Regions from separate parts of the Streptomyces sp. NBC_01723 genome, predicted to be linked through region 1. Evidence: riboswitches for the same ligand, from Rfam matches in the RefSeq annotation. Region 1 holds a riboswitch; the other holds the start of a gene.
The links. A riboswitch is a leader RNA that binds a small molecule or an ion and turns the genes downstream of it on or off. The one in region 1 is predicted to bind cobalamin.
Positions count from the first base shown of each region.

Region 2: linked by a shared signal. The riboswitch ahead of OIE75_RS01670 ((2Fe-2S) ferredoxin domain-containing protein) and the one ahead of metE (5-methyltetrahydropteroyltriglutamate--homocysteine S-methyltransferase) in region 1 are both predicted to bind cobalamin.

Region 1 is NZ_CP109171.1:541,059-544,735, reverse strand. It holds gene metE (5-methyltetrahydropteroyltriglutamate--homocysteine S-methyltransferase) at 36-2,348, opposite strand; cobalamin riboswitch at 2,511-2,730, opposite strand; gene OIE75_RS02480 (hypothetical protein) at 2,804-3,238, opposite strand; gene OIE75_RS02475 (GNAT family N-acetyltransferase) at 3,411-3,677, shown strand, end outside.
Region 2 is NZ_CP109171.1:365,046-368,722, forward strand. It holds gene OIE75_RS01660 (SpoIIE family protein phosphatase) at 1-831, shown strand, start outside; gene OIE75_RS01665 (hypothetical protein) at 952-1,092, shown strand; gene OIE75_RS01670 ((2Fe-2S) ferredoxin domain-containing protein) at 1,224-1,619, opposite strand; cobalamin riboswitch at 1,683-1,805, opposite strand; partial or broken gene OIE75_RS01675 (iron chelate uptake ABC transporter family permease subunit) at 1,876-2,323, shown strand; partial or broken gene OIE75_RS01680 (ABC transporter ATP-binding protein) at 2,424-3,080, shown strand; gene OIE75_RS01685 (DUF4190 domain-containing protein) at 3,165-3,578, opposite strand.

The DNA of each region.
Region 1 (3,677 bases):
CGCGCTCGTGTCCCGGCCCCGCCGTCACGCTCCGGTCAGGAGGCGGACAGCTCACCGCGGACCGCGTGGGCGGCGGCGACCAGGTTCGCCAGCGAGGAACGGATCTCGGGCCAGCCGCGGGTCTTCAGACCGCAGTCCGGGTTGACCCACAGGCGTTCCGCCGGGATCGCCGCGAGCCCGGTGCGCAGCAGTCCCGCCGCCTCCTCGGCGCTCGGCACACGGGGCGAGTGGATGTCGTACACACCGGGCCCGGCCTCCCGCGGGTAGCCGTGGGAGGCCAGTTCGCGGGCGACCTGCATGTGGGAACGGGCGGCCTCCAGGCTGATCACGTCGGCGTCGAGGTCGTCGATGGCCCCCACGACGTCACCGAACTCGGCGTAGCACATGTGGGTGTGGATCTGAGTGTCGGGACGCACCCCGCCGGTGCTGAGCCGGAAGGCCGCGGTGGCCCACTCCAGATAGGCGGGCCGGCCGGCCGACCGCAGCGGCAGGGTCTCGCGCAGCGCGGGTTCGTCGACCTGGATCACGGAGGTCCCCGCGGCCTCCAGGTCGGCCACCTCGTCGCGCAGGGCGAGGGCGACCTGGCGGGCGGTGTCCGCGAGGGGCTGGTCGTCGCGGACGAAGGACCAGGCCAGCATGGTGACCGGACCCGTGAGCATGCCCTTGACCGGGCGGCCGGTGAGGGACTGGGCGTACGTCGTCCAGCGCACGGTCATCGGCTCCGGGCGCGAGACGTCACCGGCCAGCACGGGCGGACGGACGTAGCGGGTGCCGTAGGACTGCACCCAGCCGTGCCGGGTGGCCAGATACCCCGTCAGCCGCTCGGCGAAGTACTGGACCATGTCGTTGCGCTCGGGCTCGCCGTGCACCAGCACGTCCAGGCCGGTCTTCTCCTGGAAGTCGACGACCTCCCGGATCTCCGCCCGGATGCGCTCCTCGTAGCCCTCCGTGTCGATCCGCCCGGCCCTCAGGTCGGCGCGGGCCGTGCGCAGCTCGCCGGTCTGCGGGAAGGAGCCGATGGTGGTCGTCGGCAGCGGCGGCAGCCGCAGGTGCGCCCGCTGGGCGGCGGCGCGTTCGGGGTACGGCTGGGAGCGGCGCGCGTCGGCCTCGGTGACCGCGCCGGTGCGGGCGCGGACGGCGGGGTCCCGGGTGATGGGGGAGCCCGCGCGGGAGGCCAGGTCGGCGCGGTTCGCGGCGAGTTCGGCGGCGATCGCGCCCGTGCCTCGGGCCAGGCCCTTGGCGAGGGTGACGGTCTCCGCCGTCTTCTGCCGGGCGAAGGCGAGCCAGCGCAGGATCTGCGGCTCGATGTCCCGCTCCGCCGCCGTGTCCAGCGGCACGTGCAGCAGGGAGCAGGAGGCCGACACGTCCACGCGGTCGGCCAGACCGAGCAGGGTGCCGAGCGTGGCCAGGGAGCGGGACAGGTCGTTCACCCAGATGTTGCGGCCGTTGACGATACCCGCGACCAGGCGCTTGCCGGGCAGACCGCCCACGCCGGCCAGGTCCTCCAGGTTGGCCGCGGCGGCCTCGGTGAAGTCCAGCGCCAGTCCCTCGACCGGCGCCTTGGCCAGGACCGGCAGGGCGTCGCCCAGGCGGTCGAAGTACGAGGCGACCAGCAGCCGGGGCCGGTCGGTGAGGGCGCCCAGATCACGGTAGGCGCGGGCGGCGGCGTTGAGTTCGGCCGGCGTGCGGTCCTGGACCAGGGCCGGCTCGTCGAGCTGCACCCACTCCGCGCCGGCCGTGCGCAGGTCGGCGAGGACCCCCGCGTACACCGGCAGCAGTCGGTCGAGGAGGGTGAGGGGCTCGAAGTCGGCGGGGGCGCCGGGCGCCGGCTTGGCGAGGAGCAGGTAGGTGACCGGGCCGACGAGCACCGGGCGGGCCGCCAGACCCAGCGCGAGTGCCTCCCGCAGCTCCGAGACCTGCTTGCCCGAGTCGGCGGTGAACACCGTGTCCGGACCCAACTCCGGCACGAGGTAGTGGTAGTTGGTGTCGAACCACTTGGTCATCTCCAGCGGCGCCACGTCCTGGGTGCCGCGCGCCATGGCGAAGTACCCGTCGAGCGCGTCGGCGGCCACGGCGTCCCGGTGCCGCGCGGGGACGGCGCCGACCATGACGGAGGTGTCCAGCACGTGGTCGTAGTACGAGAAGTCGCCGGTGGGCACCTCGTCGACACCGGCCTCGACGAGCTGACGCCAGTTGCCGGCGCGCAGCCCGGCGGCGGTGGCGTGGAGGGCGTCGGCGGTGACGCGGCCCTTCCAGTAGCCCTCGACGGCCTTCTTCAGTTCCCGGTCGGGGCCCTGGCGCGGATAGCCGTACACGGTGGCGTGCACGGGGGCGGACGTACGGTTCACGGAGATCTCCTTCGCGAGACGAATCCCTGAGATCCCGGCGACGGGACGAGAGCGCGAAGGGTGACGGGAACCCGGCGGCACGAACCGCGCGGGGCGCCGTCGTCCGCCAGGTGTGTACGCCGACCCGCCCACGAGGTCACCGGGATGTCCGCGCACGAGTCGTCCGTACGCGGGCAGTTGGCAGGTCTTCGGACTCGCGGGCACGTCCTCCGGAAGGACACCTACTGGCCGTCGCTTCCCAGGTCCCTCTCACCGGACCCAGTGCGTATGACGGCGGTCGTTCCCACTCACCGCTGCGGGGCAGTCCCGGATTCCCACCGGGTTCCCTCTTGCGACGCATCCCGCCTGGCGGACGGGGCGAACCAGCTGCACCGTTCACCCTACCGGGGCCGGCCCCGGGACCGGCCGGTCCCGTCCGGCATGCGGACGGTGCGACGGGACACGCCGCCGGCGGACTACTGCTGGGCCCAGGTGTTCCGGTCCCGCTCCGGCGTGTCGGCGCGCCGCGGGCAGGCCGTGTCGTGCGCCGAGCCCAGCGAGGTCCACCACACCTCGCAGCAGTCGGCGCCCAGGGCGACGCGGGCGGCGGCGGGTCGGGTGCACTCCGGGCCGTGCACGGCGCCGTCGGAGTGCCGCCAGAAGGCGCAGCAGGGGGCGAGGGGGACCGGCTGCCGGTGAGGCGGGCGGGCCAGGATCTCGGCCCGGCGCGCCAGGACGGTCCGGCGCCGGTGCTCGGCTCCCTCCCGGGCCGCGCACCAGGCCATGACCCCCGCGGCGTACAGACCGGGCAGGGCGAGCCAGGGGTGGTGGCTGCCCCCGTACCAGGCGGCGGCGAGCAGGAGAACGGCGGCGGCACGGCACCCGCGTGCGGTGCGCAGGCTCGGTGTCACAGGAGACTCCCGTGGTCGGCGACGGAGAAGGTCCTCAGGACACCCGTATGCCCGCGGTTCGCGGACCTACGTCCACCAATCGCGCCGGTCCGCGTCCGGGGCGGGCCCTCGGCGGTGTGGAGGGGCGGAAATTCCGTTGCGGGTACCCGCCGACGCCCCCGATTCTGCTCTCATGTCCACCGCCGACCTGCGGCCGGCCACCCTTGCCGACGCGCCCGCCATCACCCAGCTCCTCAACGAGATCGACCGGATCGAGATCGGCCGCCCCGAGACCGACCAGCACACCGTCGAGGCCGACCTGAAGCATCCCGGGACGGATCTGACCCGGGACTCGTGGCTCGCCTTCGACGGCGGCCTGCTCGTGGCGTACGGGCTGCTGTGGGACGAGTCCGGCGGCGAGCGCGTGGACATCGACCACTACGTGCTCCCCGGCCACCAG
Region 2 (3,677 bases), 180 kb from region 1:
GGCCTCGACCGGGACCGCGCCGAGACGAGCAGCGGTTCGGACATCGTCGGTGCCACCTGTCTCTACGCCGTGTACGACCCGGTCTCCGGTGACTGCACCATGGCCCGCGCCGGGCACCCGCCGCCGGCCGTCGTCCGCCCGGACGGCAGCGTGGACTTCCCCGAGCTGCCGCCCGGCCCTCCGCTGGGCCTCGGCGGCCTGCCCTTCACCCCGGCCGAGTTCCGGCTCCCCGAGGGCAGCCGGCTCGTCCTGTTCACCAACGGGCTGGTGACGGACCGGGGCCGGGACATCGAGGCGGGCCTCGACCAGCTCCGCAGGCGGCTCGCCGGCGCGGACCGGACGCCGGACGAGACCTGTGCCGTGCTGCTGGACGCGCTGCTCCCCGACCGCCCCGACGACGACATCGTCCTGCTGGTGGCCCGGACCCGGGCCTTCCCCGCCGACCGGGTCGCCGAGTGGCACGTGCCGCGTGACCCCGCGGCCGTCGCCGGCGTCCGGGCCGACGCGACGCGCCGACTCAGCGAGTGGGGCCTCGAGGAGACGGCGTTCACCACCGAGCTGATCCTCAGCGAGCTGGTCACCAACGCCATCCGGCACGCGGCCGAACCGGTGCGCGTCCGGCTGCTGCTCGACCGCAACCTGATCTGCGAGGTCTCCGACGGCAGCAGCACGGCACCCCACCTGCGCATGGCCGCCACCACCGACGAGGGAGGCCGCGGCCTGTTCCTCGTCGCCCAGTGCGCCACGCGCTGGGGCACCCGGTATCACGCGCAGGGCAAGGTCATCTGGACCGAACAGTCCCTGAACCCGCTGGACACCGACGGCCCGTGACCGCCCCCGCTACCCCGCCGGACAGCAGTCGCCGCGCTTCGAGCCGTTCGGCGCGCGGTAGTAGAGGCAGCAAGTGCGCGCCGGAACGTGAGATCCGGTCCGGTGGTCGAGGACGATGCCGTGCAGGAACACGCAGGCCAGGGCGGGCGACCAGAGGCGTGCCGCGTGACCGAGGCGGGCGATGGACACGCCGATCCGCGCTTCCGGCGCGCGGTGGCGGTGCGCGACGGCCTCGGCGAGGTCGGTGAACCCCGCGCGTAGGAGGGGCCGACCGGATGCCGGTCGGCATCTCCACCCCCGACGCGCAGGACGGAGAAGCCCTCGAGGGCGGTGACGTCGGCGGGCGGCATCTGAACGTTTCCGGACACCGGGTGCTCCTCGTGAGCGCCGAGTCAGGAGGCCGGGCCGCGTCGCGGGGGCGTGATGGCGTACAGGTCGAGGATGTCGGGCCGCGGTGCGACACCTGGGCCGCCGGCGCGGACCCAGTCGGCGATGTCCTCGGTGGCGTCGGGGTCGTTGACCAGTCCGAGCCAGACGGGACGGGCGCCGGCGGCGCGGCCCGCCGCGGAGGGCTGGACGACGATCACGTTGGCCTGTTCGCACACGTCGAGGCAGTCCGACACCCGCACGGGCACCCGGGCCCGCAGACGCGTCGTCTGCGCCGCGTGATCGACGCCGATGATCTTCGGGGTGCCGCAGCAGCAGTCCCGGCAGACGACGACGCGCGAGGGCGTCGGGTCCGCGGGTGCGCCGGGCGTCGCCCCGGCCGGGCCGGCGTGGGCGGGCATACGGCATCGTCCCTCTCCCCGGGGAGATCCGCCCCGGTGGTCCGTCGAGGAGGCGACCGCGTGAGTCTCCTGGCTCTCGGGTCGTCGCTCGCCCCACCCCTTCCCACCCGGTGCGGGCAGTGGTCGTGTGGGGGCTCGCTCGCCGATCACAGTGGCGGGACCGCGCCGGATTCGCACCGGCTTCCTCGGGCCGCCGTCGCCCAATTGCTCCGGGCATCCTCGCATCCCGGCCCCGGAGCTGTCAGCGGGGCCCCGCTCCGCCCTTCAGGCGCTGGTCCGCAACCCGCTCGCCGAGCCGTACCTGCTCGGCGTCTCCTCCGGCGCCTCCCTCGGCGCGGTCTCGGTCATCGTCTTCGGCGTCGGCGTCCTCGGCCCCCTGTCGCTGTCGGCCGCCGCGTTCGCCGGCGCCCCCGGCGCGCTGGTGATCGTGCACGCCACCGCCCGCACCGGGGCGCATCACCTCGACGCGCCTGGTCCTGTCCGGGGTGGCGGTCGCGGCGGTGCTCACCGCCGTCCTCGACCTGCTGCTGCTCACCACCGACCACGGCGACGAGGCCCGGGCGGTGCTCGCCCGGACCCTGGGCGGTCTCGGCGGCGTCAACTGGGAGACCCTGTGGCTGCCGGAACTGGCGGTGCTGCTGGGCATCGGCGTGCTCCTGGTGCAGGCCCGCAACCTCAACCTGCCGCCGGCCGGTGAGGAGGCGACGCGCCGCGACCGACCTGTCCGTCGAGGGCGTCACCCTCACCGCCGGAGCACGCCACCTGGTGCGCGACGTCTCGCCGACCGCCTCGGCGGGCGAGGTGATCGGCCTGGTCGGTCCCAACGGCAGCGGCAAGTCCAGCCTGCTGAGGGCCGTCTACCGCGTCCTGCGCCCGGACACCGGTACGGTCCGCGTCGACGGCGCCGACACCTGGTCGATGCCCGCGCGGCGACTCACGCGCACGGTGGCGGCCGTGGTGCAGAACTCGGCCACGGACTTCGACCTCGCCGTCCGGGAGGTCGTGGCCATGGGCCGGACGCCGCACAAGCGGATGCCGGCCGGCGACACGGCGGAGGACGCCGCCGTCATCGACCACGCCCTGGCCGTGGTCGACGCCGACCGGCTGGCCGACCGTCCCTTCGACCGGCTCTCCGGCGGCGAGCGCCGGCGGGTCCTCATCGCCCGCGCTCTCGCCCAGCGGCCCGCCCTGCTGGTCCTCGACGAGGCGACCACCAACTCGCCGTCCGCCATCAGCTGGACGTCCTCGACGTGCTGCGCCGGCTGTCGGCGACCGTGCTGCTCGCCCCGCACGACCTCAACCTGGCCGCGTACTGCTGCGACCGCCCCCACGTCCTGCGCGAGGGGGAGGTCGCGGCCTCGGGCCCGCCGGCCGAGGTGCTCACGCCGTCGCTGCTCGCCGACGTGTACGGGGTCGTGGGAGGGGAGAGCGTGCATCCGCGTACGGGCGCGCCCCAGGTGACGTTCGTGCCCGGCGAGCGTCCGAGCGACCTCCCGACCGAGCGGCCGCGCTGACGCGCCGGGGCCACGTCGCGAGCGGGCCGCGTCAGTTGTTCACGTCCTGCTCGAAGTCCTCGGCGCAGGCGTCCCGTTCGCTCTGCGAGTCGGCGTGCTGGACGCAGTCGTCGAAGTCCTTGAACTCGTCCGAGTTGAGGATGGACGCACCGATCGCGATGATCACCACGGAGGCGATCAGACCGAGCACGCCGAGTACGGCGCCGACGATGGACATCCCACGGCGCGGCGCCCGTCCGCCGCGCGCCCTGCGCGCGCCGATGATGCCGAAGATCAGGGCCAGCAGACCGAGCAGGGCCCCGCCGATGACGGTCCAGAAGAGCAGGAGGGCCAGGATGCCGAGGACGAGGGCGGCGACCGCCATGCCGTTGGAGCGCCTCATGCCGGCGTCGTGGTGCGTCTGGTGGGCGTCGCCGGAAGATGCGGGGTGTTCGGGAAACGACACGTCGTCACTCTCATCTCTGTTTCCGTCCGGTTGAGTTGCCGTACGTGCCGGATGCCCCGATGTCGATGACGGATGCGTGGGAGGCCGGATCCGGCGCCG